4 regions of the Geobacillus zalihae genome follow, and region 3 is predicted to be linked to each of the others. Evidence: riboswitches for the same ligand, from Rfam matches in the RefSeq annotation. Region 3 holds a riboswitch; each other region holds the start of a gene.
What was found. A riboswitch is a leader RNA that binds a small molecule or an ion and turns the genes downstream of it on or off. The one in region 3 is predicted to bind S-adenosylmethionine.

Region 1 (2,196 bases), 1.4 Mb from region 3:
CTTGTCGAGCTGCCGCTTTGCCTCGTCAACCCGGGCGATGTGGTGCTTGTCCCGGACCCGGGCTATCCGGACTATTGGTCGGGGATCGCGCTTGCCCGCGCGCGGATGGAGATGATGCCGCTTTCTTCGGAAAACGGATTCTTACCGGATTACGAAGCCATTCCGGAGTCGGTCGCCGACCGAGCGAAGCTCATGTTTTTAAACTATCCGAACAATCCGACCGGTGCGACGGCGACAAAGGAATTTTTCGCGGAGACGGTGGCGTTTGCCGCCAAGCACGGCATTGCCGTCGTGCACGATTTCGCTTATGGGGCGATCGGCTTTGACGGCCGGAAACCGGTCAGCTTCCTGGAAGCCGATGGGGCGAAAGACGTCGGCGTCGAAATTTATACGTTTTCGAAAACATACAATATGGCCGGCTGGCGTGTGGCGTTTGCCGTCGGCAACGAGCGGATCATTCGGGCGCTTGAGCTTTTGCAGGATCATTTGTATGTCAGCTTGTTCGGCGCCATCCAAGAAGCGGCCGCCGCGGCGCTCCTTGGTCCGCAAGATTGTGTCACGGAGTTGGTCGCATTGTATGAGGCGCGCCGCAATGCGTTCATCGCTGCGCTCTGCGAGATCGGTTGGGAAGCGCCGGCGCCATATGGGTCGTTTTTCGCCTGGCTTCCGCTGCCAAAAGGCATATCATCCGCTGAGTTTGCCGACATGCTGCTTGAGCGGGCGCATGTCGCCGTCGCCCCAGGCATCGGGTTCGGCGAGCACGGCGAAGGGTATGTGCGCGTCGGCCTCTTGACCGATGAAGCGCGGCTTCGCGAAGCAGCGGAGCGGATCGGCCGCCTTGGATTGTTCGAAAAAAATTTTTGAAAAATGATTGACAACGCCAATCGGCGATGTCATAATTCAAAGTAAATTTGCCAATTGTTTGACAAGTGCATAAACGAGCAGGCTTTCTTATCAAGAGCAGGCGGAGGGACGAGCCCAATGAAGCCCGGCAACCGGCTTGGCGCGCGCCAAGCACGGTGCTAATTCTTGCAGCGGAAACGCTGAGAGATAAGAAGAGCGCCATGACTGAATGACGCCTCTTCTTAGGAAGGGGCTTTTTTATTTCGCCATATATTGAAAGAGGGATGGACGATGAGTGCAGTCATTGCGACGTATTTGCTTCATGACGAGAAAGACATTCGCAAAAAGGCCGAAGGGATCGCGCTCGGCTTGACGGTCGGCACATGGACCGACTTGCCGCAGCTGGAGCAAGACCAGCTCCGCAAGCATAAAGGGGAAGTCGTTGCGGTCGAGGAGCTTGAGGAAAGCGACCGGACGAATGCGTACTTCGGCAAGCGGCTGAAGCGGGCGATCGTCAAAATCGCCTATCCGACGGTGAACTTCAGCGCCGATTTGCCAGCATTGTTGGTGACGACGTTCGGCAAGCTGTCGCTGGACGGGGAAGTGCGGCTGCTTGATTTGGAACTTCCAGAGGAGTGGAAACGGAAGTTCCCGGGACCGCGCTTTGGCATCGCCGGCATTCGCGAAAAGGTCGGAGTGTACGACCGCCCGCTGTTGATGAGCATTTTCAAAGGCATCGTCGGCCGCGATTTGGCGTATTTGACATCAGAGTTGAAAAAGCAAGCGCTTGGCGGCGTTGACTTGGTCAAAGATGACGAAATTTTGTTTGACAGCGATCGTCTGCCATTTGCGAAGCGCATTACAGAAGGCAAAGCGGCGCTCGAAGAGGTGTACGAACAAACAGGCAAGCGGACGCTGTACGCCGTCAACTTGACCGGCAAAACGTTTGAGCTGAAAGAGAAGGCGAGACGAGCCGCCGAGCTTGGTGCTGATGTGCTGTTGTTCAACGTGTTCGCCTATGGATTGGACGTCCTGCAAGGGCTGCGGGAAGATGAAGAGATTTCCGTCCCGATTATGGCCCACCCGGCGTTCAGCGGCGCCATCACGCCGTCGGAGTTTTACGGCGTCGCCCCGTCGCTCTTGCTTGGAAAACTTTTGCGTCTTGCCGGCGCCGATTTTGTGTTGTTCCCGTCTCCGTATGGCAGCGTCGCTTTGGAGCGCGGGCAGGCGCTTGGCATCGCCCAAGCGCTGACCGATGAACAAGAGCCGTTTGCCCGAGCGTTTCCAGTGCCCTCGGCCGGCATCCATCCGGGCTTGGTGCCGCTTCTTGTCCGCGATTTCGGCCGTGACAGC
Region 2 (2,196 bases), 1.2 Mb from region 3:
TGATGCCGAGCGTATGCAAGCCCATCAAATGCGACTGCAAGCCGATCAAGTTGCGGTCGCGGCACGTAATATGCACGAGCGGGCGGACGCCGAGCCGCTCTTTCACGATCGTGGCGACGGCGGCGTTGCTGATGCGCGGCGTAGCAAGCGAGTTGTCGGCCAACGTCAGCGCATCGATGCCGGCGTCATGGAGCGCTTTCGCTCCGGCGAGAAATTTGTCAATGCCGAGTTTTTTCGGCGGGTCGAGTTCAACGATGACCGAGCGGCGCGCGCGGGCGAGCTCGGGAAGCGGAGTTGGGGCGGACCGCTCGGCTTGCACCGATACGGGCACCGCGCGCCGCTTCACCGTTTTTTCCGTCACCGGCGTCCGGTCGGCGAGCGCCTTTGCCATTGCCTCAATATGTTTCGGCGTCGTGCCGCAGCACCCGCCGATCAAGCGCACCCCTTGATCGCGGAACGCTTTGGCCGCCTCTTCAAAATATTCCGCGTTCGTTTCATAGACAAGCCGGCCGTCGCGGTAATCCGGGAGGCTCGCGTTCGGATACGCCGACAAAAACGCCTGCTTCGGCAGCGGCACTTCCTCGAGCGACCGAAGCATATGATATGGACCGAGACGACAGTTCAGTCCGACGACATCGGCCCCGAGCGCCTCTAGGCGAGCAAGGGCGTCCGCGAGCGGCGTGCCATCTTGCAAGACGCCGACTTCATGGAGCGACACATGGGCGATGATCGGCAAATCCGTTTCTTTGCGGGCGATGGCAAGCACCGTCTCCAACTCTTCCAAATCGTAATACGTCTCGAGCAGCACGCCATCAACCCCTTCAGCCAGCAGGACAAACAGCTGCTCGCGAAACGTCCGTTTCACTTCTTCGAGCGTGACGACGCTTTTGTTTAACGTGCGAAGCCCCCCGATCGTCCCGAGCACGTACGCCCGCCCGTTCGCCGCTTGCCTGGCGAGCCGCACCGCCGCGCGGTTGATGGCCGGCACCTCATCTTCAAGGCCGTAGCGGGCGAGTTTCACATAGTTGGCGCCGTATGTATTCGTCTGAATGACGTCGGCGCCCGCGGCGATATACGCTTCATGAATATGGACGATTTCATCTGGATTGGATAGATTCAATTCTTCAAAACAACGGTCAATGCCGTGCGAATATAAAAGCGTTCCCATCGCCCCGTCGGCGATGAGAATGCGCTCTTTCAACTCATCCAGCAATCCCACGTTCGATTCCCCCGTTTCTCCGTAGTAAAAGAAAAAAGCCTTCTATAAGAAGAAGACTTTTCATTCGCTTCTTCTTATCTTCCAGGCTTCCGCCTGTCTGGATTTAGCACCTTGGCCGCGGGCCAGGTTGCTGAGGGTTCACCGGGCCAGTCCCTCCCCCTCTCTTGATAAGAATGCCGGTATGCAATTGTGCGGTGACGTTTTGATGATTACTATATAATTTAATGTATTTTTCGAAATTATTCAATACGGTGAAGCAAGGAAATTTGAAAAAACGATCAATGAGACAGCGGCTTTCCGCATTGCGGGCAAAATTGGAAGCTGTTCTGCGGAATAGTCAGCCGCTTTTTGTTTTTTAGTCGCCGACATGGCGGAAAGCATATTTTTCCGTTGCACTTTCCACTCTCCTATGTTCTAATTAGGAATAGTGAACATCAAGAAGACGGGGGGCTGGAAGTGAACGGGGAAGAGATCATCCGCTTCGAGCGAGTGACGAAGGAATACGACGGAACGGTCGTATTGGATGACGTCAGTTTTGCGATGGAGCGCGGGAAGTTTTATACGCTGCTTGGCCCGTCAGGGTGCGGGAAGACGACGATTTTGCGGCTGATTGCCGGGTTTATCGAACCGACGGAAGGAACGATTTATTTCCACGGGAAGCCGATTCAAAACGTCCCGCCGAACAAACGGCAAGTCAACACTGTCTTTCAAGACTATGCGTTGTTTCCTCACCTCGATGTGTTTGAAAACGTGGCATTTGGCTTGCGCGTGAAAAAGATGAAAGAAGCGGACATCCGCCAAAAAGTGAGCGAAGCGCTCCGGTTTGTCAACTTGGAAGGCTATGAGCGCCGCCGCATTCAAGAGATGTCCGGCGGCCAACGCCAGCGCGTCGCCATTGCCCGGGCGATTGTCAATGAACCTGAGGTGTTGCTCTTGGATGAACCGCTGTCAGCCTTGGATTTGAAATTGCGCACGGA
Region 3 (2,196 bases):
TAAACGGAATGAGCAAAATGATCAAAATAATAAACGGAATAGAGCGGAAAATGTTCACAAACGCAGCAATCACTGTATTGACAAACCGGTTTTCCCATAGGTTGCCCTTCGCTGTCAAAAATAGAAGCAAGCCAAGAACGATTCCGAGGACGAAAGTGGCCGCCACCGCCACTCCCGTCATATACAGCGTCTCGACCGTCGCCGCCCACATCGTCTCCCATTGCACGTTCGGCAGGAGGTTAGCGAGCATCGTGAATCACCTCCACCGCCACCTGCTGGCGTTGAATATAGTCAAGCGCCCGGTCGATTTCATCCCTCGCCCCGTCGAGGTGCACGAACAGCACCCCATAGGCGCCTTGATGGGTTTGCGAAATTTTCCCTTGCAAAATGTTGACATCGACGGCAAACTGACGCACCACTTCGGTGATGAGCGGCTTTCCGGCTGCCGCGCCGACGAACGTCAGCTGCGCGATCAGCCCGCTCGGGTATTGGCCAAACAAATGGGAAATCGCCTCTTCCGTCTCCTCAGGCTCGATCAGCTGCTTGACGAACCGTTTCGTAATCGGTTGCTGCGGGTTGCGGAACACATGCAGCACTTCGCCTTGCTCGACGATTCGGCCGCTTTCCATCACCGCAACGCGGTCGCAAATTTTGCGGATGACGTGCATTTCATGGGTGATCAGCACAATCGTCAGCCCGAGACGCTTGTTGATGTCAACGAGCAAGTCCAAAATCGCATCGGTCGTCTGCGGGTCCAACGCCGATGTCGCCTCGTCGCACAGCAAGACTTTCGGGTTGTTGGCGAGCGCCCGGGCGATGCCGACCCGCTGCTTTTGCCCGCCGCTCAGCTGCGACGGGTAGGCATCCTCGCGCCCGGAAAGGCCGACAAGCTCGATCAATTCATCCACCCGCTTGTTCCGCTCCTCTTTCGGGACGCCGGCAATTTCAAGCGGAAAGGCAATGTTTTCCCTGACTGTGCGAGACCAAAGCAAGTTGAAATGCTGGAAAATCATCCCGATTTCTTGGCGCGCCTTGCGCAGCTCCCGCCCTTTCACGCGCGTCATATCGCGCCCGGCGACGACCACCCGGCCGCTCGTCGGCTTCTCGAGCCCATTGAGCAAGCGGATGAGCGTGCTTTTCCCAGCGCCGCTGTAGCCGATAATGCCGAAAATTTCTCCTTCGCGAATCTCAAGCGACACATTGTCGACTGCCGTGACCGAACCGTTGGCCGCTTGATAGATTTTCGTCACTTGTTCGAGTGTAATCATCGTTTCACCTTCCTCCCCAAGCGGCAGAGCGCAAAAAGAAAACCTTTCTGCCCGCAGAGAACAGAAAGGTATTGTGCACCATTCCGTCTCTTATCTCTCAAAGCAGGCCGCTTTGTGTGAATTGGCACCATTTCAGCACATGCGCTGACGGTTGCCGGGCTTCATTGGGCACATCCCTCCACCTCTCTTGATAAGAGCGCAACAATCGCCTATTCAATTGACTACGAATGTGATTGTATCATTGTCTGTCGAAGCGTGTCAACATCTTTTTTATCCGAGAGTCAGTCAAGACTTTGTGGAGAACATTTTTTCGGTTCACTACGGGCGTTGTCAATCACTAGTTAGCGAACCATTTTCAGGAATTCATATCGTAAGCGCTTTCGGACTCTCATCCCTCATCTTGAGGCGATGATACGATATTCCATTTTTTTACACCCAACCACCATCCCGGAGCGCCGACAACGCTTGATGGATCGGTGTCCCGGATGACCGCTGCAGACACGGTAGATTCTGACGCACCACATCTGCCCATAACCGTCCGGCCTTCCGTTTGGCCTGTTCGATCCGCTTGGACTTTGTTGAGGCCGAGGCCGCCGTTCGGGTCTCTTCTTCCTCCACCAACTGCCCATTTCTCCGCCAAATCCCGTCGATTCGGGCCGCCATCGCCCTCAGAAACGCCCGAAGCCCTTGGTCTTTCCAGCTGCGGCGGGATTTCACCCGATGCGCAAACCGGCTCATCACGCTCTCGGCGTGGCCCATCGGACGCATGCCGGTCGTCTCCACCCCTTGCTCCGACAGCCACTCCCGATAGTCCCGGATGCATCCCGGCATCGACTCGATCCGGCGGATCATGGCAGCCATCTGCTTCTCTTTCGCTTCGTCCTCCAACGTGCCGACCGCGCTGTTCAGCTCCACGAGAAGCCCCTCT
Region 4 (2,196 bases), 1.4 Mb from region 3:
TGGACGACCGGCTACGATTTGACGCGCCTGGATGAAATTGCCGACGAAGGCGCCGAACGGGCGAAGGCGCTCGCTTCCCGATTGGCGCAAACGTACGGCGTCCATTTCGTCGCTGGTTCGGTCGCCAAAAAAACAGCCGCCGGCGTGACAAACACGATGATCGTGGCCGACCGTCATGGCCAAATCGTCGGCGAATACAGCAAGCTTCACCTGTTCCAATTGATGGATGAACATTTGTATTTGCAGCCGGGAAACGAGCCAGGCTTGTTCTCGCTTGACGGGCTGCCGTGCGCTGGGGTCATTTGCTATGACATCCGCTTTCCGGAGTGGATTCGCGCCCATGCTTTGGCTGGGGCGGAAGTGCTGTTTGTCGTCGCCGAATGGCCGCTTCCCCGCCTGCACCATTGGCGGACGCTCTTGATGGCGCGGGCGATTGAAAACCAATGCTACGTCGTCGCCTGCAACCGGGCTGGCCGCGACCCGAACAACGTCTTTGCCGGCCATTCGCTCGTCATCGACCCATGGGGCGAAGTGATCGCCGAGGCGGACGAGAAGCCGGGCATTCTCTCGGCCGACATCGATCCCGCGCTCGTTGCGGACGTCCGCGCGCGCATCCCGGTGTTTGCCGACCGCCGGCCGCACGACTATGAAACGGCAAAAAATTTTTTCAAAACGTATTGACAATCGATTGGCCGACCATGTATCATTCGAATCAAGCAACCAAACAATTGAGAACATCGTGAAAATTCCCGAAACTGAATACAAGAAATCGGTACTCTTATCAAGAGTTGGCTGAGGGAATTGGCCCAATGAAGCCCAGCAACCGACCGTAATACTATCGTGAGATAGGGCGCACGCCAAGGGCGGCGCCGGAAGCGTCATGCTTCCGCAGGGCACGGTGCTAAGTCCAACAGAAAGACCGATGTCTTTCTGAAAGATAAGAGGCGCGAAGAACGAATGAATCTTCAAGCCTCTTTCCGTATGCGAAAGAGGCTTTTTCATTTGCCGGAAACGCCGAGTTTTAGCGCGCGTCAGAACCGGCATTTGAAAACGAGCGAAATGAAAAAAGGGGGAACAAGGCAATGACCACTGTTCAAACATCGGTTTACGAACCGCTGACCGAACCGAAGGCGGTATCTCTCGCTGTCCGCCTCGGCTTATTCCGCGACGGGGCGCCTCTTTTGTGCCGCGAGATCGGCGACGGCAACTTGAACTTAGTGTTTCATATCGTCGACCAAGAAACAAAGCAAGGCGTAATCATCAAACAAGCGTTGCCGTACGCCAAAGTGGTCGGCGAAAGCTGGCCGCTTACGTTAAAGCGCGCCGTCATCGAAAGCAACGCGCTGCGCACGTTTGCGAGCTATGTGCCGCAATACGTGCCGAAAGTCTACTATTCTGACGAATCGCTCGCCATTACGGTGATGGAAGACTTATCCCGTTTGCAAATCGCCCGCAAAGGGCTGATCGAAGGGAAAACGTATCCGCTTTTGTCCCAGCATATCGGCGAGTTTGTCGCCAAAACGGCATTTTATACGTCTGACTTCGGCATGAACCAGCAAGAGAAAAAGAAATTGGCGCAAAGCTTCGTCAATCCGGAACTGTGCAAAATTACCGAAGACCTCGTCTTCACCGACCCGTTTTTTGACCACGAAACGAACAACTTTGAAGACGAATTGCGCCCAGACGTTGAAGCGCTTTGGCGCGATGACCGACTCCACCTAGAAGCAGCAAAGCTGAAGCGCAAGTTTTTAACCGAAGCCGATGTGCTCTTGCATGGCGATTTGCATACCGGCAGCATTTTCGTAAGCGCCGACGAAACGAAAGTGATCGACCCAGAATTCGCCTTTTACGGTCCGATCGGGTTTGACCTTGGCCAATTTTTCGCCAATTTGCTGTTAAATGCGTTGTCCCGCTCTGAATTAGAGCGCCAACCGCTCTTTGACCACATCGACCGGACATGGGACGTCTTTGCGTCCGTGTTCTCAAACCTTTGGCGCACCGAGAGCGTGGAAACGTACGCCGCGACGCCGGGCTTGCTCGAGGACGTGCTCCGGCACGCGTTCATCGATGCTGTCGGCTTTGCCGGCTGCGAAGTCATCCGCCGGACGATCGGCCTCGCCCATGTGGCGGACCTTGACGGCATCGAGCACAAAGATGAACGGCTTGTTGCCAAACGGCATGCGCTCCGCCTCGGCC

Region 1: another riboswitch for S-adenosylmethionine. It lies ahead of mtnW (2,3-diketo-5-methylthiopentyl-1-phosphate enolase); the one in region 3 lies ahead of QWV57_RS15245 (methionine ABC transporter ATP-binding protein).
Region 2: another riboswitch for S-adenosylmethionine. It lies ahead of QWV57_RS03510 (bifunctional homocysteine S-methyltransferase/methylenetetrahydrofolate reductase); the one in region 3 lies ahead of QWV57_RS15245 (methionine ABC transporter ATP-binding protein).
Region 4: another riboswitch for S-adenosylmethionine. It lies ahead of mtnK (S-methyl-5-thioribose kinase); the one in region 3 lies ahead of QWV57_RS15245 (methionine ABC transporter ATP-binding protein).

The regions. Positions count from the first base shown of each region.
Region 1 covers NZ_CP129217.1:876,512-878,707, forward strand. The annotation lists gene QWV57_RS04550 (pyridoxal phosphate-dependent aminotransferase) at 1-864, shown strand, start outside; SAM riboswitch class I at 949-1,057, shown strand; gene mtnW (2,3-diketo-5-methylthiopentyl-1-phosphate enolase) at 1,135-2,196, shown strand, end outside.
Region 2 covers NZ_CP129217.1:686,670-688,865, forward strand. The annotation lists gene QWV57_RS03510 (bifunctional homocysteine S-methyltransferase/methylenetetrahydrofolate reductase) at 1-1,219, opposite strand, end outside; SAM riboswitch class I at 1,291-1,393, opposite strand; gene QWV57_RS03515 (hypothetical protein) at 1,463-1,615, opposite strand; gene QWV57_RS03520 (ABC transporter ATP-binding protein) at 1,676-2,196, shown strand, end outside.
Region 3 covers NZ_CP129217.1:3,008,783-3,010,978, forward strand. The annotation lists gene QWV57_RS15240 (methionine ABC transporter permease) at 1-250, opposite strand, end outside; gene QWV57_RS15245 (methionine ABC transporter ATP-binding protein) at 240-1,268, opposite strand; SAM riboswitch class I at 1,356-1,465, opposite strand; gene QWV57_RS15250 (ISLre2-like element ISGsp3 family transposase) at 1,698-2,196, opposite strand, start outside.
Region 4 covers NZ_CP129217.1:873,764-875,959, reverse strand. The annotation lists gene QWV57_RS04545 (carbon-nitrogen family hydrolase) at 1-681, shown strand, start outside; SAM riboswitch class I at 776-944, shown strand; gene mtnK (S-methyl-5-thioribose kinase) at 1,083-2,196, shown strand, end outside.